3 regions of the Nocardia sp. NPDC050799 genome follow, and region 2 is predicted to be linked to each of the others. Evidence: riboswitches for the same ligand, from Rfam matches in the RefSeq annotation. Region 2 holds a riboswitch; each other region holds the start of a gene.
The links. Region 2 has a riboswitch for cobalamin ahead of AB0H42_RS20805 (CbtB domain-containing protein). Riboswitches for the same ligand answer to the same signal wherever they lie in the genome.
Positions count from the first base shown of each region.

Region 1: another riboswitch for cobalamin. It lies ahead of AB0H42_RS13290 (ABC transporter substrate-binding protein); the one in region 2 lies ahead of AB0H42_RS20805 (CbtB domain-containing protein).
Region 3: another riboswitch for cobalamin. It lies ahead of AB0H42_RS18365 (ABC transporter substrate-binding protein); the one in region 2 lies ahead of AB0H42_RS20805 (CbtB domain-containing protein).

Region 1 is NZ_JBFAHF010000010.1:172,948-182,493, forward strand. Features, by position in the region: gene AB0H42_RS13255 (PEP-utilizing enzyme) at 1-158, opposite strand, end outside; gene AB0H42_RS13260 (ESX secretion-associated protein EspG) at 501-1,199, shown strand; gene AB0H42_RS13265 (hypothetical protein) at 1,281-1,655, shown strand; gene AB0H42_RS13270 (hypothetical protein) at 1,989-3,059, shown strand; gene AB0H42_RS13275 (hypothetical protein) at 3,193-3,390, opposite strand; gene AB0H42_RS13280 (aminoglycoside adenylyltransferase family protein) at 3,592-4,383, shown strand; gene AB0H42_RS13285 (SDR family NAD(P)-dependent oxidoreductase) at 4,401-5,138, opposite strand; cobalamin riboswitch at 5,275-5,408, shown strand; gene AB0H42_RS13290 (ABC transporter substrate-binding protein) at 5,495-6,478, shown strand; gene AB0H42_RS13295 (iron chelate uptake ABC transporter family permease subunit) at 6,571-7,527, shown strand; gene AB0H42_RS13300 (ABC transporter ATP-binding protein) at 7,574-8,350, shown strand; gene AB0H42_RS13305 (hypothetical protein) at 8,613-8,762, shown strand; gene AB0H42_RS13310 (hypothetical protein) at 8,958-9,546, shown strand, end outside.
Region 2 is NZ_JBFAHF010000019.1:93,391-102,936, forward strand. Features, by position in the region: gene radA (DNA repair protein RadA) at 159-1,529, shown strand; gene AB0H42_RS20780 (hypothetical protein) at 1,536-2,207, opposite strand; gene AB0H42_RS20785 (carbonic anhydrase) at 2,285-2,908, opposite strand; gene AB0H42_RS20790 (A/G-specific adenine glycosylase) at 3,070-3,951, shown strand; gene AB0H42_RS20795 (alpha/beta hydrolase) at 3,975-4,745, opposite strand; gene mhuD (mycobilin-forming heme oxygenase MhuD) at 4,864-5,178, shown strand; cobalamin riboswitch at 5,239-5,390, shown strand; gene AB0H42_RS20805 (CbtB domain-containing protein) at 5,424-5,618, shown strand; gene AB0H42_RS20810 (CbtA family protein) at 5,609-6,406, shown strand; gene AB0H42_RS20815 (hypothetical protein) at 6,442-6,930, shown strand; gene AB0H42_RS20820 (OsmC family peroxiredoxin) at 6,976-7,419, opposite strand; gene AB0H42_RS20825 (SRPBCC domain-containing protein) at 7,475-7,927, opposite strand; gene AB0H42_RS20830 (histidine kinase) at 8,112-9,227, shown strand; gene AB0H42_RS20835 (vWA domain-containing protein) at 9,237-9,546, opposite strand, start outside.
Region 3 is NZ_JBFAHF010000016.1:72,251-81,796, reverse strand. Features, by position in the region: gene AB0H42_RS18380 (M23 family metallopeptidase) at 1-110, opposite strand, end outside; gene AB0H42_RS18375 (metalloregulator ArsR/SmtB family transcription factor) at 294-617, shown strand; gene AB0H42_RS18370 (glycosyltransferase family 9 protein) at 628-1,608, opposite strand; cobalamin riboswitch at 1,815-1,959, shown strand; gene AB0H42_RS18365 (ABC transporter substrate-binding protein) at 2,063-3,589, shown strand; gene AB0H42_RS18360 (class I SAM-dependent methyltransferase) at 3,586-4,353, shown strand; gene AB0H42_RS18355 (ABC transporter permease) at 4,361-5,335, shown strand; gene AB0H42_RS18350 (ABC transporter permease subunit) at 5,332-6,156, shown strand; gene AB0H42_RS18345 (ATP-binding cassette domain-containing protein) at 6,149-7,675, shown strand; gene AB0H42_RS18340 (LLM class flavin-dependent oxidoreductase) at 7,794-9,152, shown strand; gene AB0H42_RS18335 (nuclear transport factor 2 family protein) at 9,195-9,546, opposite strand, start outside.

The DNA of each region.
Region 1 (9,546 bases), on a different contig from region 2:
GCGTATTCGCGGCACACCCGCCCCTGGATTTCGGCGGCAAGGGTGAAGGTCAGCGGTGCGGTGGCCCCGGGGAATGCCTCGGCGGTGGTGGCATCGTCCCAGATTCGCGGTTCCCCCGGCGCCACCGGCTCACCCGCGCCCCGGATCACCCCCGCCATCGTCCGCATCCGCGGTGGAAAGCGCACGCGGCGCCCGTCCACCCTGGTAGTCGCTCCCCCGGCGCGCACGGCCGGGGGGCCGCACCACGCCGCGCCCTGATCTCCGTCTCGGTGTCGTCCGTCCCGAGCACCCGCAAGAACCGACCTCCAACCCGGTCTGCCACAACAGGACACCGTCGTCCGTGCCGACGAGTAAACCCGAGAACGGCCTCGTCCACCGCGTATTCGAGTTTTGTGTCCGACCGTGGGGTCACCGGCCCCGGCCGTGCCGAGTCGGGCCAGCGCGAAACAACCGATAGTCTGAGAAGGCCCGCGCAGGTTTCGGTGAGGATGTGATTCCGCGTGAGTTGGAGCCTGACCCCCGACGAGTTCGCGCATGTATGGCGTCGCGCCGACCTGGACCGGATCCCCTATCCGCTGCGGGTACTCGAATCGCCGCGCACCGAGCGCGACGCCCGGCTCCTGCGCGCCGAACTCGCCCAGCGGTTCCCGCCGGACCCCGATCTCGACGCCTGCCTGCGTATTCTCGCACTGCCACAGACCCGGGTGATCGCCATCGGCGGGGCGCCCGAACCGGGCCGGGAACTACGCGTACTGGGCTGCGTCGTCTACGATCGCGCGGTCCTGGCGGTTCAGGCCCCCGGACGCACCCGGGAATTCGGCGGGCCGGTCCAGCTCTCCATCGGGCACAGTACGAAACTCGGCGCCCGGCTGGCGGCACTGCTGCCGAAGGCGCCCGCCGGCCGCCACCCGGCCCGCACCGCCTCGGCCGCGGCGGTGCGCGATACCGAAACCGTCATCCAGGAAGTACGGGCCGCACCGCTGATCCGGAAGCTGCTGTGCGCACCGCACACCGCCGACGGCCACATCCGGATCGAACCGCATCTGGACCGGCCGAATCCGCCGCCGCCGCTGCACTACACCTGGCTCGATGTCGAAAACGACGGCCGCTACCTGCTCAAGGCGGACGAGAACGTGCACATGGTGCCAACCTCCCCTGAACAACTCGCCGCGCATCTGCAGAAGCGGATACCCGGCTGAGCCGTTCTCGCGCCGGACCGGCTGCCCCGGGGCACCGGTTCCGGCTACGCTGGGCCTGACCGACGGAGGGGTACGCCAGTCATGAAGATCGAAGACAGCCGCGCCGAGATCGTCCGGTTCCGCCAGGCAGCCCATGCGGGAACGGTCACATTCGATCCGGAGGCGGCACGCCGCTGCGCGGAACTCTACGACCGCCAGGCCGATCGGCTCATCTATCTGCGACAGCGCCTGGAAGACGCCTCCGATCCGCACGGTTTCGGGGGTCTGATCTCGGCGCAGCAACTCCAAGCCGGGTTCGGGCACAAGGCCCGCGACGCCGCCGCCCTGCTCGACCACTACATCGAAGCGGCCTACCGGATGAAGGAAGCGTTCCTGATCAGCGGCGGACTCTACGACGAGGCCGACGCCGCGAACGCCGCCGCGGTACGCGCGCTCGAAGCGAGGCTCGACCGATGAGGCGATACCTCCGCCTTCGCTGCGGCCTCCGCCGACACATGTACCCACCACGAAGAAAAAACGGTCCGGCGATACCTCCGCCTTCGCTGCGGCCTCCGCCGACACATGTACCCACCACGAAGAAAAAACGGTCCGGCGATACCTCCTCATTGCTACGGCTTACGCCGAACCCGAGTGGTCACTTCGAAGGAGGCCCTGTGATGCGATACCTCCGCGTTTGCTTCGGTCTCCGCGCACCGCATGCACTCGCTTCGATGGAGGCGTCATGAGGCGATACCTGCCCCCTCGCTCCGGCCTCTACGGACCGCATGCGACCGCTTCGAAGGAGTGCTTATGACAGGGATCGATCCCGATTACATCAGTGCCATGGAGCATTTCGAGGCCATGCGTCACGAGGACATCTATCGGGCCACGCAGCAGATCGATGCCGGTGAGATCCTGCGGACCTCCGGCACCTGGATGCACGCCGCCACCACCTTGCAGACCTCGCTGCCGCTGACCCGCGCCGGCGCGGACCGGGTGATGAACGCGATGGAATGGGACGGTGAGGCCGCCGACGCCGCCTTCGCCAGCACCCGCAGTTTCGCCGATTCGGTGGAGGAACTGGCCGGCGTGCTCGGTCAGGTGGGGTTGCGCCTGGGTGCGGTGGCCGCGGCCGCGGAAGCGGTGAAGATCGCGGTGGTACCACCCGGAGGTTCCGGCCCGGTCGGCGCGCTGGCCCGGCTGCTGGAGGCGGCCAAGGTGATCGACGCGCAGATGGTGCAGGAGGTGCTGCGCCAGGAAGCGATCCTCACCATGAACATGGTCTACAAACCGGCCTATCTGGCGGCGGGTACCGCGGTGCCCGCACTGCCCGAGCCGCCGGCCGCCCCCGGTCCGCTGCCCCCGCTCGGGCCGGCACCGGCACCTCGTGCGCGGATCGATTCGGCGGTCGGCGCGGAGTCGGCGCCGGCGGCGGGAGATTCCCCCGCACCCGGCGGCGAGGCCACCGAGTCCGGGGGTGCCGCCGATAGGCCGGTGCCGCACAGCGATTCGGCTCCGGCGGCTCCCACACCGGAGAGTCCCGCGGCACCGGAGGGTACCCCCGCACCGTCCCCGGAACACGGCGGCGGATCCCCGCAGCCACCGGCACCCGAGGTTTCGGAGCCGACCGACGGCTCGGCGCCCCCTGCGGCGCCCGCCCCCGGGGATACCGCACCGGCACCACCCCCGGCACCACCCGTCCAACCGCCCGCGGCCGAACAACCACCCGCTCCCGCGAATCCGGCCGAGCCGGAGCCGCCCGCGGCACCGAATCCGACCGCGGTACCGCTCTCGGATCCGGCCGGACAGCCCGGTATCACCGGACCGGTGCCCGGACAGCGCGCCCCCGACCAGCCCGGAGTCATCCCGCCACAATCCTGAGTCGGTATGCCCGCCGGGTCGGTATCGGCCGGAGCGGCGACCGTGAGGGTGTGCGCGGTCGCGTCGACCTGTGCGGGCACCGTCACCAACGCCCCGTCCATTCGCTGCCACGACACCGCGCCCTCGGTCTCCATCACCAGCCGCTGCCAGCGATCCGGGTCGGTGAGCAGCGGGGGGACCGGCCGGCCATCCGGAATTCGGTGATCTCCCACAGCCCGTACAGTTCGGGCTTCGGTGCGCCGCCGCCGTAATCCCACCAGCTCGACCAGCCGAGGACCGCCACTTCGACGACCAGCAGATACCGACCACGATACGATCTCGACCGGGACATCGAAGGTCATGGTGAGCACGAACATCTGTGCCATGCTCGCCACACTCGGCATCGCGCCGAGGGTGGCCGTGCGCAGCACCAGCAGCAAGCCACCGATCGGTTCCGCTACGCACCGGCGGCGGGTCCTCGGGTCCGCACGGCTCTCCGGCCGATGCCCGGACGCTGTCGATACCCCCTTGTCTCTATCGTGGGTCCGTGCCCATGCCACCCGCCGGTCTCGCCGCGGACACCGCGCCGATCACACGGATCGTCACCGATCTGCTGGGTGCCGACCTGCTCGGCCTGTACCTGTACGGGTCGGCGGTGACCAGCGGTCTGCAGTACGACAGTGACCTCGATTTCCTGGCGGTCACCGCCACGGCCCTCGATGACGCACTGCGTTCGCGTCTGTCCGGGCGACTGCTCCGGCAGTCGGGACGATGGCCCCGCACCGGCGAGGCCAGACCGGTGGAACTGACCGTGGTGGCGCGTGACGCCGTGGTGCCGTGGCGCTTCCCGCCGCGCGGCGAGTTCGTGTACGGCGAATGGTTGCGAGCGGAGTTCGAGCGCGGTGCGGTCGAACCGCCCGCGCCAGACCCCGATCTGGCGATCCTGCTCGGCATGGTGCGCGACTCGTCCGTGGCGCTGGCCGGACCGCCCGCCGCTCGGTTACTGGATCCGGTACCGCCGGGGGATCTGGTCCGCGCGATCACGGCGAGCCTGCCCACGTTGATCGCCGGCGTGGACGGTGACGAGCGCAATGCCGTCCTGACGCTGGCCCGGATGTGGATCACCGCGGAGACCGGGGCGGTGGTCTCCAAAACCGAAGCGGCCCAGCGTCTCGCGGCGCGGATGCCGGCCGTACACGCCGCGTTGCTGCGCCGCGCGCGGGACGGCTATCTCGGTGCGGCGGTGGACGACTGGGCCGGGCACCGTGACGAGGTGGCGGCGTTCGTGCGATATGCCGCCGCGGGAATCACGGCCGCCGCGGTCGCCGGCCGAGAACAGCACTGAACACTCCACCCGGACCGCTACCAGGCGATGGCCCCCTGCGCGCCGACGAAGGAACCGTCGGTGGACACTTCCGGCGATTCCGCCGCCGCGAGGACGACCTGGGCGGCCTGCTCCGGCGTCGTCGGCGCGTCGGCCGCCGCGGGAGCCAATTCGGTCGCGACGAAACCGGGGCATACCGAGGTCACCCGGACGGCGGTATCGGCGAGCGATTTCGCCAGGCCGACCGTAAGGCTGTTCAGTGCCGCCTTCGACGCCTGGTAGCCCGGGACCACCATCGAGTAGTACGCCGACTCCGGGTTCCGCTGCTCGGTGAGCGAGCCCATCTCGGTGGAGATATTGATGATCCGCCCGGCCGGTGCGCGGCGCACCAGCGGCAACAGCGCTTCGATCACATTGGCGGGGCCGAAGGTGTTGGTCATCAATGTCTCGGTGAACGCGCCGGGATGGGCGAAGTTCACCGTGCCGGTGGCGGTGGCCTCGGGCAGGATGCCGGCATTGTTCACCAGTACATCGATGTGATCGTGCCGTTCGGCGAGGGAATCGTGCAGGCACCGCGCGCTGTCCACCGAGCACACGTCGAGCACCTCCCCCTCGGCCGCCAGGCCCGCCGACCGCAGTTCGCCCACCACGGCCTCCACCGCCGGCGCGCGGCGTCCGGTGACGATCACCCGGTAACCCGCGCGGGCGAACGCCGTCGCGGTGGCGCGTCCGATTCCGCGGGTCGCCCCGGTGACCACCACGATCTTCTCCGACATGTCGTTCCTTTCGTAATTTCCGTTCGTGCCCTATGAGCATCGCGGAGGGCATACGGTGCGCGCTGGCAGGAAATCGCCGTCGCATTCGCCCGCGGCCGGTCCGCCGGTTCGAGCGGGTCGAACGTCCAGTTCACTGTCGGATAGCATGGTCGGCGGCCGCACTGCGGTCGCGGCGTGATGAGGGAACCCGGTGGAAATCCGGGACTGGCGCGCAACGGTGACACCCGCGTGGTGGAGTCCGATCACTCATCCGCCGAGCTCGGTTCCGGCCTCGCGCACAGGCCCAGACGCAAGGAGTCCACGCCGTGACGCGGTCCTTTTCTTCGGCGGTCACCGCCGTGGTATCCACCCTCCTGCTGGCCGGATGTGCCGGTTCACCCGGCCCGGGTGGTCCCGCCGCCGGGTCCGCCGCCGGCTATCCGGTGACGATCGAGAACTGCGGCGTCGAGGTCACCGTGGCGGCGCCGCCGCAGCGGGCGGTCGCACTCAATCAGGGGTCGGCGGAGATCCTGCTGTCGCTCGGTCTGGCCGATCGCATGGCCGGCACCGCCACCTGGACCGATCCGGTGCGGGAGAACCTGGCCGCCGACAACGCGCGGGTGCCGCGGCTGGCCGACAACCGACCCTCGTTCGAGGTCGTCCTGGACAAGGAACCGGACTTCGTCGCCGCCTCCTTCGGCGGCACCCTCGGTCCCGGCGGGGTGGCCGAGCGGCAGCAGTTCACCGAACTGGGTGTCCCTACCTACCTCTCGCCGACCGACTGCGACGGCAAAACCGATATCAGCGTCAATGCCGACGGTGCCCGCACCGAACCGCTGACCATGGATTCGGTGTACCGGGAGATCCGCGACCTGGCCGCCGTCTTCGATGTCGCGGACCGCGGGGAGCGGCTGGTCACCGAACTGCGCGACCGCTACGCGGCCGCGTCCGGGCGGATCGCCGCGGAGCGGGTCTCGCTGGCCTACTGGTTCGCCGACACCTCCACGCCGTACGTCGCGGGCTGCTGCGGCTCGTCCGGGATCATCACCGACGCGGTGGGCGCGAAGAACGTTTTCGATGACACCACCGACGAATGGCCGCAGGTCAGCTGGGAGGCCCTCCTCGACCGCGACCCCACCGCCCTGGTCCTGGCCGACCTGAGCCGGCGCAGCCTCGCCGGGGACGCGCTGGACAGCAAGATCGCCTTCCTGGAATCGAATCCGGTGACCGCGAAACTGACCGCGGTCCGCGAGCGGCGCTACATCGTGGTCAACGGCGCCGATATGAACCCCTCGATCCGGACGGTCGACGGGGTCGAGAAGGTCGCCGACGCGCTGGAGCGGTGGGGTTACGGTTCGTGAGCTCCGCAGCGTCGAGCACCGCCGCCCGGCTCGCCCGCGCGCCCGCGACGGCGGCGCTGGTGGTGGTCGGGGCGGCCGTACTGGTCGTCTCGATGGCCTTCACCATCACGATCGGTCCGGCCGAGCTGTCGGTCGGGGAGGTCTACGCCGTGCTGTTCGAGAAACTCGGCATCGGCACCGCGGCCGTCTCGCCGATCCGCGAAGGCATCGTCTGGCAGTTGCGGCTGCCACGGACCCTGCTGGCCGCGATCTGCGGTGCCGGTCTGGCGGTGTGCGGGGTGGTCATGCAGTCGCTGTTGCGCAATCCGCTCGCCGATCCGTTCGTGCTCGGGATCTCCTCCGGCGCGTCGACGGGTGCGGTACTGGTGGCGGTCCTCGGTGTGGGCGGCGGTCTGATCTCATTGTCCACCGGCGCTTTCCTCGGTGCGCTCGTATCGTTCGGGCTGGTGCTGATACTGGCCGCGGGCGCCGGAGGCGGCACCGCGAAGGTGGTCCTGGCCGGGGTCGCCGGAACCCAGCTGTTCTCCGCGCTCACCTCGTTCGTCGTGCTGTCCTCGGCCGACGCCGAACGGACCCGCGGCATCCTGTTCTGGCTGCTGGGTTCACTCGCGGGCGCCACCTGGACCGATGTGGGCACGACCGCGGCCGTATGCGTCGCCGGGCTCGCGCTGTGCCGGTGGTACGCGTCCGCGCTGGACGCGTTCACCTTCGGCTCGTCGACCGCCGCGACCCTGGGCGTCGCGGTCGGCCGGACCCGGCTGATCCTGCTCGTGATCACCGCGCTGATGACCGCGGTAATGGTCAGCGCGGCCGGAGCGATCGGCTTCATCGGCCTGGTGCTACCGCACGCCGCGCGTTTCCTCGTCGGCCCCCGGCACAGCCGGCTGATCCCGGTGACCGCGGTACTGGGCGCGATCCTGCTGGTCTGGGTCGACGCGCTCGCCCGAACTGTGTTCGCGCCGCAGGAGGTACCGGTCGGCGTCGTCACGGCACTCATCGGTGTCCCCGCCTTCGCCCTGCTGCTGTTCCGCACCCGGAGCGCGCCGTGACCGGCCGGGCAGCCACGAACCGGCCCGCGAACCCGCGGAGCGCACGGTGACACTGCACGCACAGGATCTGTCCTGGACCCGCGGCGGCAACCTTGTCGTCGACGCGGTGACCGTCCGGCCGGAACCCGGGCAGACCGTGGGTCTGCTGGGACCGAACGGTTCCGGTAAATCGTCGCTGCTGCGTCTGCTGGCCGGTGTTTCACGACCGGATCGCGGCAGCGTCACCCTGGACGGAACGCCCCTGCACCGTTTCGGCCGGCGTCCGCTGGCCCGCCGGATCGCCATGGTCGGGCAGCACGCGCACACCGAGGTCGATATCACCGTGCGGGATGTGGTGCGGCTCGGGCGCATCCCGCACCGCGACGTGTTCGGCCGGGACGGTGACGAGGAGCCGGCGATCGACCGGGCCCTGCGCGACACCGGGCTCACCGGCCACGCACACCGCTTCTGGGGCACCCTCTCGGGTGGCGAACGGCAGCGGGCCCAGATCGCCCGGGCGCTGGCCCAGGAGCCCGGTGAGCTGCTGCTCGACGAACCGACCAACCACCTCGATATCGCCCATCAGCTCGATATCCTCGAGCTGGTCACGCGGTTGCCGCTCACCACCGTCGTCGCCCTGCACGACCTCAATCTCGCCGCGATGTTCTGCGACTACCTGCTGGTCCTGGACCGGGGCCGGGTCGCCGCGCACGGCACCCCCGCCGAAACCCTCACCGAACAACTCGTGCGGAACGTCTACGGTGTCGCCGCCACGATCACGGTCGACGACGGCGTGCCGGTCGTCCGCTATCGGCGCCCTGCCGTAACCACTCGCTCCGGCTGACGGACGCGGTACGGGGAATGGACAGGCCCCGGCGCGATGGTGAACCCCAGGAGTTACCGTGCGCTGTCTGCGCTACGGCAGGCCGGGACGGCCGGAGCAGTACGGGTCACACCCGGGTGGCCGACCGGGTGTGACCCGTACTGCGCAGGCCCGCACAGGCGTCGGTGAGGAAGTGGCCCGAGGCCGTCCAGTGCGCATACGGCAGAATTTACGCCACCGGATTCTGCACGACGTTCTCCCGAGGCCCGCGGCGGTCGAATCGGTGCGCTCGATCCTGTACTTCGACGCCGATATCGTGGGCACCCACCTCACCACCTTCGCCATCTGGGGTGTGCTCTCACTGATCGTCGTGGCGCTGATCGACCGGTTCCGGCCGCCGCGGACGCTCGCCCCCGTCGCCGCCGAATCCTGAATCGCGCGAACATCTCCCGGTCGGGGGTCGCGGCATAACGCGCCGCGATCACCGGCCGGGGCGGAGAGGCGAAGGCGGGTCCGGCGCCGATTCGAACGGTGGCGCACAGACGACACGGTGCACGAGGCGGAGTTGCCCTTCGATTGCCGATATCATCGCAGGCGCCCGATCGAATCTGAAGTACAGGTAGTACCGATGACAAGCCAGCCGCACACCGTATCCCCCGAGAAGCCGAAGGCCGTTGCGGGGCCGGACGCGGTGGCCGATCCGCGACCGGTTCCGGACCGGGACTATTTCCCGCCCCCGCGGGAACTGTGGGGCAATCTGAACGGCTGGACCTATCCGGCGGTGTTCCTGGTAGCAGTGCTCGCCACTTTCCTGCTGGCGCAGGCCGCGCTCGCGCTGGATTCCGGGCAACCGTTACAGCCGGCGTTCCATATCGCGGCCGCCGTCTGGGTCACCTCCTACCTGCCGATGCTCTCGGCGACCTCGCGTGGCCGTTCGCGGATCCGGATCGAAGGCGCGCGGTTCGCCAACAAGCAGGACACGCTGGAGATCCGCCGGTCCCTCGGTTACGAGGTCGCCCTGGTCGTCTGTTTCCTCGGCCTGGCGACACTGTGCGCGATCTTCGGTATCGGCACCTGGACCGGCACGCTCACCCTGAATCCGCATCCGCCGATTCCACCGTGGGTGGCCCTCACCGCCGCCGGGCTGGTTCTGCTCTATCTCTGTGTGTACGCGCAGCGACCGGAGATCCGCCGGCTGGTGCTGACGCCGATGCATA
Region 2 (9,546 bases):
CCGACCGATCGAGGAGGCACGCTCCACGTCCACGGGGCGAGCTCGATTCGCGAAGGTGGAGGTGTGGGCTTGCTCGTGGAGGTGCTGTGTTTTTTAGCGCCGCCTTCGGCGCGCAAATAAACACTGTCGGCGCACCTGCGTAGGGTGCGGCTGTGGCAGTGACCAAGAACAGAGCCGTCTATCGGTGTTCGGAGTGCGCGCACGAGGTCGCCAAATGGGTCGGTAAGTGTCCCGGTTGCGGGTCCTGGGGGACCGTGGACGAGGCGATGCCCGTGGCGGCCGCGGCGGCGGGGCCGGGGCGTAAGGCGATGCTCCCGACTACTGCCGCGGCGCCGATTTCCCGGATCGATTCGCAGACGACCACGGCGCGGCCCACGGGGGTGTCCGAGCTGGACCGGGTGCTGGGCGGCGGGATCGTCGCGGGGTCGGTGGTATTGCTGTCCGGTGAGCCGGGAGTGGGCAAATCGACATTGCTGCTCGAGGTCGCGCATCGCTGGGCACGGCAGCGCGACGAGCGGGCGCTCTATGTCACCGCGGAGGAGTCGGCGGGACAGGTGCGCTTACGTGCCGACCGGACGGGTGCGGTGCACGACCGGGTGTATCTGGCCGCCGAATCCGATCTCTCGGTGGTGCTCGGACATGTCGATCAGGTGAAACCAACACTGCTGGTGGTCGATTCGGTACAGACGATGCTGGCCGCCGATACCGACGGTGTGATCGGCGGTGTCACCCAGGTACGCGCGGTGACCGCGGCGCTGACGTCGCTGGCGAAGGCGAGCGGTATCGCCGTCCTGCTGGTGGGACATGTCACCAAGGACGGCGCGGTCGCCGGTCCGCGCACGCTGGAACATCTGGTCGATGTGGTGTTGCAGTTCGAGGGCGACAAGAACACCACCTTGCGGATGGTGCGCGGAATCAAGAACCGGTTCGGCAGCGCGGACGAGGTGGGCTGTTTCGAACTTCATGACGACGGAATCGCTTGTGTGACAGACCCTTCCGGCCTGTTTCTGCATCATCGTGCGGATTCGGTGCCGGGTACGGCGGTCACCGTCGCGATGGACGGGAAGCGACCGCTGGTGGGCGAGGTACAGGGGCTCACGGTGGAAACGCAGGCGCCGGCGCCCCGGCGGGCCGTCAGCGGACTGGATTACAACCGGGTGGCCATGGTGCTGGCGGTGCTGCAGAGCCGGTGCGGTCTCTATGTCGGCAAACAGGACATCTACGCGGCCACCGTCGGCGGTATGCGGCTCACCGAGCCCGCCGCGGACCTCGCCGTCGCGCTCGCCATCGCCAGCGCGGCCCGGGATACGGCGCTGCCGCCCGGTTGGGTGATCCTCGGCGAAGTGGGGCTGGCCGGGGAGGTCCGGCGGATCACCTCGGTGACCCGCCGGCTCGCCGAGGCCGAACGACTCGGGTTCACCACCGCGGTGGTCCCGCCGGGCACCGACGGTAAGGCCACACCGATGACCCTGCACGAGGCTTCCAGCCTGCGCGGCGCCCTGCGGTTGGCCGGCCTGACGAAGAAGTGACTCCGCTCAGGCGATATTGAAGGGTTCGGGCGCGCTGCGCACCGAACCCATTTGCGCCACCACGTTGTAGGCGCCCGCGGGTACCTGCACCCGCTCCCCCGCGCATTCCGGCTGCGAGGTCGCGCCCGTCCAGGTCACTGTGAACGCGGCCTGCTCACCGCGGTCGAGGGTGCGCACATCCGGATCGCCGTCGGGAAAACAATCCGTGCTCGCCCATAGTTGCCGCCCACCGTCGAGCGAGTGCACGGAGACACGCTGCAGCCCGGATCCCATGTCCCGGGTGCACGGCGCACCGGAGATATTGGTGATCACGATGCCGAATACCGGTTCCTCACCCACCTGGTAGGTGGGCTGCCCCACCGATACCTTGATGGCCAGTGACTGGTCGGCACATTGGCCCGAGGCCGCCGGGGTGGGTTCGGTACTGCGCGTACCGGATACCGTGCCGGACGTACGCGTGCCGGTAGCCGTGGTGGTGGACGACGCGGCCGGCCCGGGGCCGGGCTCGGTGGTCTCGGAGATCGATGCCGCCGCGGCGGCATCGGGCGCGTCACCGCCCCGGGAGACGGTGACGGCCAGCCAGATCACCACCGCGAGCGCGACCACGAGCGCGCCGACGGCGAACACACGGCGCCGCCAGTAGATCTCCGGCGGTAACGGTCCTGTCGGTTCCAACACGTGTCAACGGTAAGCGCAGCGGGCGGCAGCGGTCGTCAACGGCACACCCGAAGGTGGCGCCGACAGCCGGCCACGGGTCAGACCGTTTCCCCGATATTGCCGACCACGCGATGTAGCTTCGCCCGGCCGTCGACCAGTTTGTAGGTGACGCAGGCGATCGCGCATTTACCGGCCGCCACCCGCTCGGAAACGATCATCGACCGCTCCATCAGCAGGCTGCTGGTCTCCACCACGTGGCGGGCTTCGAGTTCGTCCACCGATTCGAGCCCCTCGCGGCGCCCGATCAGCATCGACGGCGTGACCTTCTCGACGATGCTGCGGATGAATCCGCCGGGCACCTCGCCGCCGTCCAGCGCCTCCAGGGTCGCCTTGACCGCACCGCAGCTGTCGTGCCCGAGCACCACGATCAGCGGTACATCGAGCACACCGACTCCGTATTCGATCGACCCGAGCACCGCCGCGTCGATGACGTGGCCCGCGGTGCGCACGACGAACATATCGCCGAGCCCCTGATCGAAGATCAGTTCCGCGGCGACTCGGGAATCTCCGCAGCCGAACAGCACGGCGGTCGGATGCTGGCCGGCGACGAGCTTGGCTCGATCGGCGGCTCCCTGGCTAGGATGCAGCAGCGTGCCGTTCACGAAGCGCTCGTTTCCTTCGCGCAGCGACTTCCAGGCACTTACCGGGTTGGACTGAGGCATGGTGTCCATTCTGCACGATTTGATGTGCTCGCTTGCTTCCGTCCCGTTACAGCGCGGCGTCCAACCACGCCGAACCGGGGAAACTGCACGGTGAGGCGAACGGAGCGGGTCGGGTGAGCAGCGCAGGTATCGGGAAACCGGGTCCGGGCGGGCGCGGTGTCGTGTCGATCGACCCCGGCGCGATCGACTCCGACACCCTGATCGACTGGTACGCCCGCACGGCCCGGGACCTGCCGTGGCGGCGGCCCGGGGTGAGTGCCTGGCAGATCCTGATGAGCGAGATCATGCTGCAGCAGACGCCGGTGTCGCGGGTGGAGCCGATCTGGCGGGAATGGGTGCGGCGCTGGCCGGTGCCCTCGGCCATGGCGGCGGCGAGCGCGGGCGAGGTGCTGCGGGCATGGGGCAAACTCGGCTACCCGCGCCGTGCCCTGCGCCTGCACGAATGCGCGCAGGTCTTGGCCGCCGAGCACGGTGACCAGGTGCCCGACGATGTCGAGGTGCTGCTCGGACTGCCCGGGATCGGCGCCTACACGGCGCGGGCGGTCGCCTGTTTCGCCTACGGGCAGCGAGTTCCGGTGGTGGACACGAATGTCCGCCGGGTGGTGGCACGGGCCGTGCACGGACGGGAGGCCGGTAATCCGGCCGCGCGCGATCTACGGGAGACCGAGGCACTGCTGCCCGGCCGGATCGACCGGGCCGCCGTGTTCTCGGCGGCCCTGATGGAACTCGGCGCGACAGTGTGTACCGCGCGCACCCCGGATTGCACCCGCTGCCCGCTGCCGCGGTGCGCGTGGGTCACAGCGGGCCGGCCGGTGGCCGAATCGACGCGCCGGACACAGAAGTACGAGGGCACCGACCGGCAGGCGCGAGGGCGACTGCTCGACGTGTTGCGGGCCGCGCACGCACCGGTGGAACGCGTCCGGCTGGACCTCGCCTGGACCCGTGACCCCGGCCAGCGCGCCCGCGCACTGGATTCGCTGCTGGTGGACGGGTTGATCGAACAGACCGACGACGGACGGTTCGCCCTGGCCGGCGAGGGCTGAAGCGCGCCCGCGACCGGGCTTGCTCAGATCTCGGCGGCGGTTTCCGGAACTCCGCGCCGGACGCGGGCGAGAAAACGCTCGACCTCGGCCCGGTAGCGCTCGGGCTGATCGTCGTGCACCAGGTGACCGGCGTCGGGAACCTGGACATGCTCGGCGGCGGGATGCAGTTCGGCCATCCGGCGCATCTGACCCGGCGGGGTGATGGTGTGTTCACCCTCGATAAGCAGCGTGGGCACGGTGAGCCTGCCCCACTCCCCCCAGAACGACCGGACCCCCCATTCCTCCGAGATGTCCCGGAAAGTGGCCACCTCGCCGTGCAACCGGTAACCGTCCGGGCCCCGCTGGAACGAATCGCGGAAGTAGCGACCGGCGACCGGGCCGAAATACGCCACCAAGGCGGCCTCATCGGCGAAAGGCTGCGGCCAGGCCTCGACCATCGCGGCCCAGTAGGTGGCGGTACGGCCGGTGAAATCGGCTGCCATATCCTCCACCACCAGCCCACGCACCCGGTTCGGATGGGTGGCCGCGAACACCCAGCCGTGCAGGCCCCCCATCGAATGCCCGATCACGATCATCGGCTCGTCGATTCGCGCGGTGGCGTCGGCCAGATCGGCGACGAGGGCGTCGGTGGTGGGTTCGGGCGGGGCGGGGCGGCCGTGCCCGGCGGCGTCGAAGGTGTACACCCGCCCGTGGTCGCGCAACCACCGGACCTGGCCCTGCCAGGTGCGGGCGCTGCCCATCAATCCGTGCAGCAGCAGTATCGGAACCCCGGTCCCACCTTCGTCGTGCAACACCGGCCCGAGTTTATTCACATCCCTCCACAGGGCGTGGCGGCGCTCCCGCGGCGCGCAGTGGCCCTGCTGTGGCGTGCGGCACTGTCCCACCCGGAGCCGCGATACCTAAGCTCAGGGTATGGCTGTTGTGAAGATCAATGCGATCGAGGTCCCCGAGGGCGCGGGCCCCGAGTTGGAGAAGCGGTTCGCCCACCGCGCGCACGCGGTCGAGAACTCCCCTGGATTCCTCGGCTTTCAATTGTTGCGGCCCACGGCCGGCGAGAATCGGTACTTCGTGGTCACCCAGTGGGATTCCGAGGAGTCCTTCGCGGCGTGGCGCGACGGCCCCGCCAAGGAGGCACACGCCGGACAGCAGAACAAGCCGGTCGCCACCGGTGCCTCGCTGCTGGAGTTCGAGGTCGTACTCGACGTAGCGGGTAAGCCCGCCTCCTGATCCGGTCCGCGCACACTGGCCACGCCGGCGGCGTGGCCAGTGCTTTCTCGCGGGCATATTGACGACCGGCGACAGCCGGTGTCAAAGTTCGAGGTGAAAAGCGGAGGTGATGCGGTAATCCGGTGAAAACCCGGAGCGGTCGCGCCACTGTGATGTCCACGCCGGAACGGGTGGGCAGAGTCAGACACCCGCACCTGCGCGCAACTCGCGAACCGGACGCGAGCATCCGGATGAGGAGGACCACCATGGCCATAACCCATGTCCCGAGCAGGGCTGCCGATACGGCGGCGACAGTGCTCGTCACCGTAGGCGTCGTTGCGCTGGCCCTGTTGACGCTCTATCTGGTCGGATTCGACCAGGGCGCCATCTCACGCGGCGGAATGTTCCTGCACGAGTTGATGCACGACGGGCGCCACCTGCTGGGTGTCCCGTGCCATTGAGTGGATCTTTCGGTGCCCTGCTGCTCCGTGGTCTGCTCGCCGGTCTGATCGCCGGTCTCCTCGCGGGTGTCGTCGGTAATTTCGTCGGCGAACCCCGGGTCGAGGCTGCCATCGCCATCGAGGAGGCCGCGGCGCCCGCGCCGGAGCATGCCCATGCTTCCGGCACCGGGCATACGCACGGGGAGACAGCGCACGCGCACGGGGACGAAGCCGTGGTGAGCAGGCCTTGGCAGAAGTTCGGGCAGTTCCTGGCCGCTGCGCTGGCCGGGATGGCGTTCGGGGCGATCGTCGCGACCGCGGCGCATTACGCCCGGCGGTTCACCGCGCTGCCGGGCCATCGGCTGGTTCTCGGGCTCGGCCTGGCCGGCTGGGTCGCGGTGGTGGCCGTACCGTTCTTCGAATATCCGGCCAACCCACCGGCGGTCGGTGACCCGGAAACGATCAACGAGCGCACGTTGCTCTGGGTGGCCGCGGTGCTGCTGGGCCTGGTGGCCGTCGCGGCCGGTGTGTCCATCTGGAAAGCACTGCGGGCGCGGCCCGAATCCCTCCGGCTCGTCGCGGCGGTGGCAGGTTTCGTACTCGTCGTCACTCTCGGCTACGCGGTGCTGCCCGAGGTCGACGAAGTGGGAACCGACTTCCCCGCCTCCCTGCTGTGGGAGTTCCGCGCCGCGTCGCTGGCGGTATCGACCACGCTGTGGGTGGGTATCGGCCTGGCCTTCGCCGCGCTCATCGAATGGAGCACCCGCGGCAGTACCCGGGTACCGGAGGCCGCTGCTACCGCGGGCTGATCCGGGGAACGGCCGGCACCGGGCAGGTTCGGTGTATGAACGACACCGCGCTCGCCCACCCGGACAACCCACTCGCTCGGCGGCCCGCGGCCGTCACGACCGCCTTCGTCGCGCTCGTGGCGGCCGTGGGCTGCGGCATCGCGGAAACCGCGGTCCGCGGCGCGCGCATACCGGGCGACGTTGCGGATATCGGCGCGCTCACCGCCGGTTGGCTGCTGCGCACCGGGATCTATCTGGTGGTTCTCGGTATCGCGTGGCGAATGCTGCGGGGCGAACGCTGGGCCAGGAATCTGCTCACCGTGGGCATCGGCGTGCTCGGCACCGCGTCACTGGTGGTGGAGCCCGTTCGGATGCTCGCGGCCGCGGGCACCGGCGTGTTCACCGATATGAGCGCCGCGACCGTCTTTCTGGCGATCACTCGCGCCGGACATATCTGCGCGGTATTCGTCGCGATCCCCGCCATGTACACACCGAGTGCCCGGGCGTGGTTCCGGCCCGGGCACGGCGCCGGTGGGGCCGGATAGGGCTCTTCGCGATCCCGGGCCCCGGCTCGGGGCCCGGGACAGACGTCAGGATTCCAGGGCGGCGTCCAGGGTGATGTCGTCCACTCCGCCCAGAGCCTTGCTGACCGGGCATCCGGCCTTGGCCGCGGCGGCCGCCGCCGCGAATCCCGCCTCGTCGAGCCCGGATACCCGGCCGCGCACCGTCAGGGCGATCCGGCTGATCCGGAAACCGCCTGCCGGGTCGGGCCCCAGGGTCACCGCGGCCGAGACGTCGAGACTCTGCGGGGTACCGCCGGCCTGGGCGATCTCGTTCGACAGCGCCATCGCGTAGCAGGACGAATGGGCCCCGGCGATCAGCTCCTCCGGGCTGGTCGTGCCGTCGGCGTCATCGGCCGACCGCTTCGGGAACGACACTTCGTACTTGCCGACCCCCGAGCTGACCAGCTCGACCTGGCCGGAGCCGTCCTGCAGACCACCGGTCCATGCGGTGCGCGCGGTACGTGTGGGCATCACGATCCTTTCGAAGACAATTCGTTGCGAGCAGGACTCGAACCTACTCGTACCCTTACTTCGTCGCAGTTCGTTCGTCGAGGCGGGCCAGCACGGCGGGCCAGGCCGCCCGATGCCGGTCGCGGGTCGCTTCGTCGGCAAAACCGCTGTGCCGCAACCTCAATCGAATGCCACGGGGTTGTTTGACGAACTCGACGCGCACCACCGTTTCCGCGCCCTCGGTACCGCCGGCGCCGGTCACCCAGGTCAATTCGACGAGCCGGCCCGGTTCCAGACGGAGAAAGCGGCCGTAATGCGGCCGGGAGTTCCCCTCCTCCCGGGTCTCGAAATAGAACGGCTCGTTCACCTCGGGCCGCATCTGCACCGCGGACGGTTCCGCGAGCCAGATATCGAAGCCCTGGGTCCACGCCAAGTAGAGGAGTTCGGGTGAAGCGGTCATCACCCGCTCCACGGTGAGTTCGTACGGCCGTGTGGACAGGTCCGGTACACGCACTTGCTGGTCGACCATCACTGGACCATACCCGCGCTGGGGCGGGTACTGCCGCAGATGCGGTGATCACGCGCCGCTGCCGACCGACCCACCCGGAACCGGCGCATTCGTCATCGGAATACCATTGCGGCACCGGAAATCCGGGTGTGCGCCGACGACCGAGCACAACAGGCGAATAGGGTGGTGCAGTGGAGAGTTCGCGATGACGAGCTGGCAGATGGTCGGGCTACTGGGCTGGGTTGCGCTGGCCGCGGCGCTGTTCGAAGTGCTGCGGCACCGGCGCCTGCTCGCACAGACCCGGCAGGCCCTGGACACCGCCGAACGCACGGCAGCGCGTCAGCAGCGAGAACTCGAGGTCGGCACGGAGCGCTTGCTGATCGCCCGGGAATTACACGATGTGGTGGGGCACAATCTCTCGCTCATCAATGTGCAGGCCGGGATGGCCCTCCAGCAGGTGGAGAACAAGTCCGCGAAAGCGGCGGGGACGGTCGCCGAGATCAAAACCATCAGCCGCAACGCGCTCGAGGATGTGCAGGCACTGCGCCACGCGATCCAGGCGGTGGAGCCCGCGTCCGGCACACCGGCACCGCCGTCGCGCGACCACGACCCGGCCGGCGCCGAGGACAACGGCGCGCGCGAGCGTGCGAAGCGTTCCCGCCGATCTGGTTTCGGCCGCCGCGACCGGCCCGGCAGCGACCGGACGCAAGGGAACGGAGCAGGCACGGGCCGCCCGCCGGCAGCCCCGCAAGTGCCGTCCCCACCCCCTCGCGAGCCCGATCCCACCATGTCCGACCTGGACGAACTCCTGCGCAAACCCCGGCTGGCGGGGTTGACGGTGCACACCCGGGTCCTCGGGACTCCCGATTCCCTGCCCGCGGCCATCGACGACGCGGCCACCCAGATCGTCCAGGAATCCTTGGCCAATGTCGTACGCCACGCCCCGGGCTCCGAGGCCACTGTGACGGTGCGCTACACCGCCGATTCCGTGGACCTCACCGTCGACAACACCCGTCCCACCGGTAAACCCGAATACGCCGGCCCCACTCGCGGGATGGGGATCATTATCATGCGGGAGCGCACCCACGCTCTCGGTGGCGCGTTGACCGCCGGCCCGAAACCCAGCGGCGGCTACCGGGTCGCGGCGCGGCTACCGAGCCGCCCACTGCGGATCGCGATCGACCCGGATGCGCGGCCTCGGGCTCGTAACGAGTTCGGCGACAACGGTTCTCGGGAACCGGCGGCGCCGGTAGCGGTGACCGCCGAGCCGCGCGGATCCGCCGGGGCCCCGGCGGATCCGGGGACCGCCGCACCCGAGTGAACCCGCGGTTCACCCCGGGTTCGCGTCGCGGCGCTCCTGCTCGGTGAACCCGGCCGCGCGCGCCGAGTCCGGTGCGCCCGCCGGGGCCTGTAGACGCCGTGAATACGCCCCTGCCGCCCGGAAGACCCCGGCGACACCGGCCGGAGCCGCCCCGTAGGTGATGGACTGCTGCGGGGCGAAGCCGAGACCGCTCCCGATCTCGACCGCGTCCATATTGGCGCCGAGGAACAGGAAATCCCAGCTGTAGACGTTCTGCTGTTGTTCGATCAGTGACCGCACGGCGGCATGCGTCCATTCGCGGCTCGAATTCTCGTGCCCG
Region 3 (9,546 bases), on a different contig from region 2:
AAACCGGCGCAGAGGGCTGTCGAGGTGGCGACAACCTGTGTCGTGATGGGGCGACGTCCGATCGACGACACCGTGAGCTTACGGAAAGGTAACGGAAGGGTCACGGGCATGGTTACAAGCTAGGGGACCGACACGCCGAGTCAGCAATTATGTGGCAACAGTCACGAGATCATATATTCCCAGGTCGCGTATTACCGTCCGATAACGGAACCGGAAATACCGCCCGCCGAGCTGCGCAAGTGAGACATTGATCTAGTTTGACCGAAGTGTGCCAGAAGATCGACACTGTTTCAGTGGTCGCTAACAGAGTCGCGCCGCTGGTCGCCCTGGCAGACCCCACCAGGCGCGCGATATTCGAGGCGTTGCCCGCCGGGCCGCGCTCGGTGGGCGAGCTCGCCGCCCAGGTCGGGATCACCAGCTCGGCGGCATCGCAGCATCTGCGGGTACTGCGGGACGCGCGGCTGGTGATGATGCGGCCGATGGGCAACCACCGCCTCTACTCCCTGGACCCCCGCGGTCTCAGCGATGCCCGCGACTACCTCGAACAGTTCTGGCAGAGCGCCCTGGCCGCCTACGCCGCCGCGCTCAGCGAAGCCGCGAACCGGGACGACCGGTAGCGCCGGCCCCTCAGCCGACCCGGCGGTACGCCGGACTGCCGGTCATACCCGCTTCGCCGCGACGTTTGCTCAGCTGCCGGTCGAGGGCAGCGATCACCTCGGCCGAGCCGATCTGTAGCAGGCCGGGATCGGTGGTGGAGGCATGACGGTCGCCGATGCGCCCGGCCCACAGCACCTCGTGCCGGGTCAGCAGGTGCCGCGGCGGCCCGCCCTGATCCGGGGCCGTGGGACCGAACAGTTGCACGGTGCGGGTGCCGAAGGCGGTGGCGAGATGGGCGACGCCGGTGTCACCGCACAGGACCACGGAGGCCTCGGCCACCGTCGCCGACAATTCGATCAGGTTCTGAGTACCGGCCAGCACCCGCCGGCCGGACAGTCCGGCCCGGGCCGCGATCCCCAGCGCGTTCTCCCGGTCGCTCTCGTCACCGGTCAGCACGACCTCGTGGCCGAGTACCAGCAGATGCCGGATCACCGCCGCGAATCGGTCCGCGGGCCAGCGCCGGGCGGCCGTGCTCGCGCCGATATGGACGACCACGCTGTCGCGATGACTGGTGGTGGCCACCGGCGGCACCAGGCCCAGATTGCGCCGATCTGCACCGACCCCGTCGAATTCGAGCAGATGACACCAGCGGTCGATCGGATGGTGGTCGGGTTGCCACTCGGGTGCCGGGATCTCCGGGAACGCCGGATTCCGATACGTGAGGATACGTTCGGCCCCGGTCTTGCCGAGCTGCACGATCGGGGCGGTGCCGGCGCCGTGCAGGTTCACCGCCAGTTTCGGCGGCGGCCCATCCCAGCGCAGGCCCTGCGGATCGGCGATGGGCACGAACTCGTCCACGCAGGCGATCACATCCACGATGGGACGCAGGCGGTGCGGCGCGGCCAGCACGAGATGATCGCTGCGGCGGGCCCGGCGCAGTGCACGTAATGCCGGCACAGCGGTGAGTAGATCACCGAGACCGCGTGCCTGAAGCACGAGAACTACCGACACCCGACTCTCCTAGCCACCTGTTGCCCGTTGTGCCGCCCCCTCTCGAACCGTCCTGGCGAGAACGGACCACGGCGAGAGCATTTCCTTGGATGACTACCACCTGGTAGCCGGCGGCAAACGTTGGCCGGTGGCGGCCTGGATCACACGCTGTGCGTTCGCCCGGCGTGGCAGTACCGTCCGCCACCTGACGGGACGGGTATCGCGTAGGCGAGACGATGGTCACCCGCGGGGCGCTTGGGTAATGTGACCGATGTTCGTAGGGAAGTCCGGTGCGAATCCGGCGCTGTCCCGCAACTGTGTGGCTCGCATGCGGGCCGCAGCCAGATACCTGCGGATGAACCAGAAACGGTCATGATCACGTGGGTATGGTCGATGCGCCGAACGAGCCGCTCGAGCGCGGTCCGTTTCGCATGTCTTCGTCGCGTGACCCTGCCTGACGCGACGGGAGTCGGATATGCGTTGTGCACCACCGGAGTCGAGCCGCCGAGCGTTTCTGGTCGGCAGTGTGCTGGCCGCGGGAGCGCTGGCCCTCGGCTGCGGCCGCGGCTCCTCCGCCGGTACCGATACGTTCACCGCCGCCTTCCAAGGCTCCGGCGCCGGGGAGGGGATCGACCCCGGCGTGCACACCCTCTTCATCGACGAAGCCCGGATGAAGGCCGTCTACGACGGTCTGTTCGAGGTGGATGGTTCGATGACACCGATCCCGCGGCTGGCGGAATCGGCCGAACCGAATGCCGACGGCACCCGGTGGCGGATCGCGCTGCGGGACGCGGCCTGGCACGACGGGAAGAAGTTCACCGCACGCGATGTGCTGTACACCTTCTCGCGGGTGCTCGGGCCCGCGCCGCAGCGCCCGTTCATCGCCGCGTCCTCGCTGGACCAGGTGGACCTGGCCGGCAGTCGCGCGATCGACGACCGCACCGTCGAGATCGTGCTGAAGCGGCCCTCGTTCGAGTTCCGCATCGCACTGTCGGTGTACGGCACCAAGATCGTGCAGGACGGCGCCGCCGATTTCACCCGCCCGGTGGGCACCGGGCCCTTCGTCTTCGACTCCTTCGAGGCCGGCCGGCAGTTCACCGCGCACCGTAACGAGCACTACTGGGACGGCGCGCCCGCCGTCGGGCAGTTGCGGATCGTGAGCGCGGAGGCGGACGCCCGGGTGAACGCGGTACGCGGCGGCGAAATCGACTACGCCGACAACCTCACGCCGTCGGCAGCGCGGACGCTGGCGGGGCACCCCGGCGTCACACTGGTGTCCACCCCCGGGAGCGGAATCCATTTCTTCGCCATGAAGACCGACCGGCCGCCGTTCGACAACCCGGATGTGCGACGCGCCGTCATGCGGATGGTCGACCGGGCGGAACTGGTGAAGGTGGCGTTCGAAGGTCAAGGGGAGGTCGGCAACGATGTCTTCGGTAAGGGCTACCAGTACTACGCCGATCTGCCGCAGCACGAGTACGACCCCGACGAGGCCGGCCGGCTGCTGCGCCGGGCCGGGGTACGCGAGCTGAGTTTCGATCTGTTCACCGCCCCGGTCGCCTACGGGTTCGTCGAAGCCGCCCGGCTGTTCGCCGAGCAAGCCGCCGGATGCGGAGTCCGGGTGAACGTGGTGCTGGGTTCCAAGGACAGCTATTACACCGATGCGCTGCGGACGGGACATCTCACGATGGGGCAGTCGGGGCCGCTGCCGATCCCCAACCATTTCGCCTCGCGGCTGCTCAGCACATCCCCGCAGAACCGCACCAAATGGTCCGATCCGCAGTTCGACGCGCTGTACACGACCGCGCAGGCCACCCCTGATCCGGACCGCCGGGCGGCGCTCTACCGCGACATGCACGAAATACTGCACGATCGAGGAGGCTTCGTGTTCTTCGGCACCACGCACTGGAACAGCGCCGCCGGTGACCGGTTCCGGCAGCTTCCGGCCGCCGTACCCAATTCGCACGACTGGGCGCGCTTCGACGCGGTTTCGGCCCGATGACCGCCGCGCGGCTCGATCCGGACCGGGCACGGTACTGGGTCGAACGCTGGGATCGCCAGCAGGAGTACTACCTGCCCGACCGGGAGGCCCGGTTCGAGGTGATCGGTGATGTGCTGACCGAACTGCTCATCCGGCCGGATCCCCTGATCGTCGATCTGGGCGTCGGCCCGGGGACCCTGGCGGGCCGGTTGCTCGCCCGCATTCCCGGCGCCACCGTCGTCGGTGTCGACGCCGACCCGCTGCTGCTGGCGCTGGCCGACACCGTCTACGGTTCACCGCGGTTCCGGACCGTATCCGCCGATCTGCGCGCGCCCGGCTGGTTCGCCGCGCTGGACCTCGAGCGCGCCCCCGACGCGTTCGTGAGCACCACGGCACTGCACTGGATGAACCGGGCACCGCTGCGCGCGCTGATCGAGACCTGTGCCCGGGCGCTGCCGGCGGGCGGGGTCTTCGTCGACGGTGACCATCTGTACGAGGGGCCGGACGGTCCGCGACTGGACGATCTGGGCCGGGCGCTGACCGCCCGGCGGGCCGAGCGGGTGGGCTCGGCCGCGGGGGAGGACTGGGCGGCGTGGTGGGCGGCCGTGGGAGCGGCCGACGAACTCGCCGAGCCGGCGCGCCTGCGCGACGGCGGATTCGAGCACACGGTCACCGATCGGCCCACCGCCGGCGACTACACCGCTTTCCTACGCGCCGCCGGTTTCGCCGAGGCCGGGACGGTCTGGCAGTACGGCGACGACCGCGTCGTGGTCGGGATCCGGTAGCGGCCCGATGGCCGGGAATTCACGGGCGTTGCCGCGACTGCTGCTGCGCCGGGCCGGGTTGGGCGCCGGGCAGTTGCTGGTCCTGCTGGTTCTGGTGTTCGTACTGTCGCTGCTGCTGCCGGGCGATGCCGCCGATATCCAGAGCAACACCATCCTGAGCGAGGCGCAGCAGCAGACCGCCCGGCAGCTGCTCGGGCTCGACGCGGCACCGGTCACCCGGTTCCTCGACTGGCTCGGCGCGGCGGTGCGCGGGGATTTCGGCACCTCCTATGCCAGTGGCGCACCGGTCGGCACCATGATCGCGGGCCCGTTCCTGGTCACCGCGTTGCTCGCCGGGTCGGCGTTGGTCCTGCTGGTGCCTCTCGCGGTGACCGCCGGTTTCGCGGCGGGAACGCGCCCCGGTTCGGCGCGCGACCGCGTGATCACCGCGATCAGTATCGGATTCGATTCGATCCCCGATTTCGTCCTCGCGGTCCTGTTGGTGACCTTCCTGTCGATCCGCCTCGATCTGCTGCCCGCAACCTTCCTCGGCGTCGATCCGGCCGCGCTGCCGGCCCGGCCCGAATATCTGGTGCTGCCGCTGGTCGTCACCGTGGCCCGGGTGGCGGCCCCGCTGGTGCGGTTGGTGCGGGCCGGCGTCATCGATGTACTGGACCGGCCGTATATCGCCGCGGCCCGCCGCCTGGGCGTGGGACGGGTCTCGCTGCTCGCCCGGCATATCGCACCCAACGCCCTCGCCCCGGCGATGCAGGAATTCGGCCGCACCGGTGACGGCCTGCTGTCGGGAGTGCTGATCGTCGAGGCGGTTTTCGCGGTGCCGGGTATCGCGTCGGAACTCGTCGGCGCCATCGGCAACCGGGACGATCCGGTGATCCTGGCGATCGTCGCGGTCACCGGCACCCTTGCGGTCGTGGTCAACACGCTGATCGATATGGCGGGGTACCGGATGAACCCGCAGCCGGCCGCGGAGCAGCGCGGATGAGTATGCGGCGGTGGTTGTACTCGGCGCTGATCGCGGTACCGCTGGTATTCGTGGTCGCCGGTCCGGTGCTCGCCCGGCCCGCGCCGGCCGAACGCGGGACGCCGTTCGGGCCGTCCGAATGGTCGCCGCTGGGCACCGACCGGCTCGGGCGGGATGTCCTGGCGGCCGCGCTCACCGGCGGTCAGACCTTTCTCCTGACCGGACTGCTGACCGTGCTCGGGGCATATCTGGTGGGGTTCCTGATCGGGATGGCCGCGGCGGCGGCGCCGCGGGTCTGGCTCGACGATCTGCTGATGCGCCCGATCGACGTGCTGCTGTGTATTCCGTCGCTGCTGATCATCATGGTGGCGGCGCTGCGCGGCCGCGGTTCGGCGGTGATGATCGCCTGCGCGATCGGGCTGGCGCTGGTGGCACCGATCGCGCGTTTCGTGCGGGCGGCGGCGGCCGGGGTGGTGCACGGACCGGTGATGGACGCGCTGCGGATGCAGGGGCAGAGCCGGTCGTTCCGGTACGGGAATTACGCGGCGCGCGAGATCTCGCGGCCGCTCGCGGCCGACCTCGGGGTCCGCTTCACCGCCGCGGTCTATTTCCTCGCCTCCGCCAATTTCCTAGGACTCGGATTCGACACCACCTCCACCGATTGGGCGGTATCGGTCGCGGCGAACAAGGACGCGCTGCTGATCGCGCCGTGGTCGGTGGTCCTGCCCGGGGCGTTGATCGTGCTGCTGGTGGTGGGCACCAATCTCCTGGTGGACGATCTGCTCGCCGATCCGCGTGCCGTCGCGGCGGGAGATCTGCGCCGGGCGGGTGGCCATGGCTGACCGGCCACTGATCTCGGTGCGCGCGCTCAGTGCCCGCGCCGGCGAGGCGGTGATCCTGCGCGATATCGGATTCGATATCGAGGCCGGGCAGATCGTGGCGTTGTTCGGGCCGTCGGGCGCGGGTAAGACGACCATCGCGACCGCGCTGGCCGATGCGGTGGGACCCGGGATCGAACTGGCCGGCGCGGTCCGCCGCGCCCCGGGAGTCCGGGTCGGGTACCTGCCGCAGCACGCGGCATCCACACTCAACCCGGCGCGCCGGATCGGCGCGGCCCTGGGCGAATTGGTCGGGTTGCAGCACCGGCGCGCGGGCGGCGGCCGGTTACGCGGGCCGCAGCGGCGGGCGCGGATCGCCCGGCTCCTGGCCGCCGCCGCCTTCGAACTCGACGACCGGGAACTCGACCGGGCGCTACGGAAGTACCCGTTCGAGTTCTCCGGCGGTGAGCGGGTGCGACTGGCGCTGGCGCAGGTGCTGGCGGGCCGCCCCGATGTGCTCGTGGTCGACGAGCCGACGGCCGGACTGGATCCGCTCGCGCGGGCCGCCTTGCTCACCGGTTTGAGCGGTGTGCGCGCGGCAGGCACCGCGGTGGTGCTGATCACCCACGATTCGTTCGCCGTCGAACGGCTCGGGGACCGTGTCCTGTTCGTACGCGATGGGCGGCTCACTGCGGACGGTGCGATCGAACCGGACCCGGTTTCCCCGCCACCGGCGGCCGCTCGCCCGCCCGCCGAGCCCGCCGTGCGGGTCCACGGCCTGACGGTGGGCCGCCGCGGGCGTCCGGTTCTCGACCGCGTGGACCTGGACCTGCACCCCGGCGAACATCTCGGGCTCGTCGGGCTGTCGGGCGCGGGTAAGACGACGCTGGCCCGCTGTATCGCCGGGCTCACCCGTCCGGACGCCGGGACGATCGTGGCATGGGGGGAACGGCTGCCGGTGTTGCGGCGCAGGTCGCGTCGGCAGCTCGCCCGTATCCAATATGTGTGGCAGGAGTCGGCGGCCACCTTCGACACCCGCCGCAGCGTCCTCGATCAGGTCGCCGCCACGGGCACCGGACTGTGCGGGATGACCCGTACGGCTGCCCGGTCCGCCGCACTGGACCTGCTCGCGGATTTCGGTATCGACGAGGCGCAGGACGGACGCCCGCCGGCCGGGCTCTCCGGTGGGCAGCTGCAGCGTGCCGCGCTGGCACGGGCGCTGTTGGCCGGTCCGCGGTTGCTGCTGTGCGACGAAGTGACCACCGCGCTCGACGAACCCACTGCCCGGCGTGTCCTGGACCGGCTGGACGACTACCGCGCCCGCAGCGGTGCGACTGTGGTGTCGATCAGCCACGATCTGCGCGGCCGGCTGGCGCGCTGCGACCGCATCGCGGTGCTGGACCGCGCGCGGATCGCCGAACTCGGCACGCCCGCGGATCTGGTCGCAGGCCCCCGCACGGAGATCTTGTCCCGGCTGATGCGGGCCGACGGTGTCGATTCCGGGCGTCCCGCGTCCCAACATCAGCTCGAGCGCAATCGGTGACGGGCGGCCACCGGCCGCCGAGACTCGTCGCTGTGACAGCAAACCCGCAGCATGCGTGCGACCGCACCGGCGCGTCCACATCCGGCGGGCATCGGCCCGCACGTCCGAGGAGGCGACCGTGACTCGTGAGCTCCACCTGGCAGGCTTTCTGATCGCCTCGCACGTCACGCATTCGCATGCGGCGTGGCGCCACCCCGCCTCGGAAACCGATTATCTGGGACCCGGCTACTACCGGCGGGTGGCGCAGACCCTGGAACGAGGCACATTCGACTTCTTGTTCTTCGCCGATCTGCTGGCCACCCCGGTCCGCTACGGCAACGATATCCGGGTGCCGCTGCGCAGCGGCACCCAGGCGTCGGCGACGCTCGATCCGTCGCTGGTCGCCGCCGGCCTGGCGAATGTGACCGACCGGCTCGGGCTGGCGATCACCAAATCCACCACGTACTTCCATCCCTACGAGGTGGCCCGGATCTTCGCGACCCTCGACCATCTCTCCGGCGGCCGGGCCGGCTGGAACGTGGTGACCTCGCTGAACCAGGCCGAGGCGCAGAATTTCGGGGCCCAGGACCATCTCGGGCACGACGAGCGGTACGAACGGGCCCAGGAATTCCTCGAAGTCGCCTACAAACTCTGGGGCAGCTGGGATACCGACGCTCTGGTCCAGGACAAGGGCACCGGTGTATTCGCCGATCCCGACAAGGTCCGGACCGTGGACCACGAGGGCACCTGGTTCAAGACCCGCGGCCCGCTGACCGTGCCGCGGTCCCCGCAGAGCCGGCCGGTGCTCATCCAGGCCGGTTCCTCGCCGGTGGGCAAGGATTTCGCCGCGCGCTGGGCGGAGGCGATCTTCGAGATCGACCCGACGCCCGAAGGCCGCCGCGCCTACTACGACGATGTGAAATCGCGGGCGGTGAACTTCGGCCGCAATCCCGACGACATCAAGATCTTCCCGTCGTTCGTGCCGTTCGTCGGGGAGACCGAGGCCATCGCCCGGGAGAAGCAGGCCTTCCACAACGAACTCGCCGACCCGGTCTCCGGTCTCATCACGCTTTCGGTGCACACCGATCACGATTTCTCCCGCTACGATCTGGACGCGCCGATCGAGGATCTGGTGGTTCCGGGTACACAGGGGCTGTTCGAGGTGGCCCGCCGGCTCAGCGCCACCGAGAACCTCACCCTGCGCGATATCGGCAAGCTGTACGCCCAGGGTGTGCTACTGCCGCAGTTCGTCGGCACCGCCGAGCAGATCGCCGATCAGATCGAAGCCGGTTTCACCGGTGGTGAGGCCGACGGCTATATCCTCTCCGCGGCCCAGGCACCGGGCACCTTCCACGATTTCGTCGACTTCGTGGTGCCCGAACTGCGGCGTCGCGGCCTGTTCCGGACCGAGTACACCGGTACCACGCTGCGCGATCATCTGGGCCTCGGCCCGGCCTCGCTGACTCCGGTCGCGCGCCCGGCCACCGTCGCCGGCTGAGTTCCGCCCGCCGGGACCCGGTGCGCCCGGGTCCCGTGCGGCTCAGTCCGCCGTCGGAGAGATGTTCGTCCGCAGCAGGTCCCGGGCCTGCGGGCCACCGTCGAGCGCCCGGGTGACGCGGCGGGTGATCCGCCGGCCGCGCGGAGTGCGGGTGAGCCGGAAATTGTTCGCCCCTGCCCGCCACACCCGGTAGCCGTCGTCGGACCGGCGCACCAGCAGTGATTCGCAGACCGCCGTGGCCGTATCACTGTCGACGACGACCCGGGCCGGTCCGAGGAAATGCGCACAGCTCGCGTCGATCAGGGAGTGGTGTGCGGCCGCCGACCCACAGCGGCGCCGTGGTCGAGGTGGCGGGCGGGTCGACGACGAAATCGCCGACCTTCCGGCGCCCCCA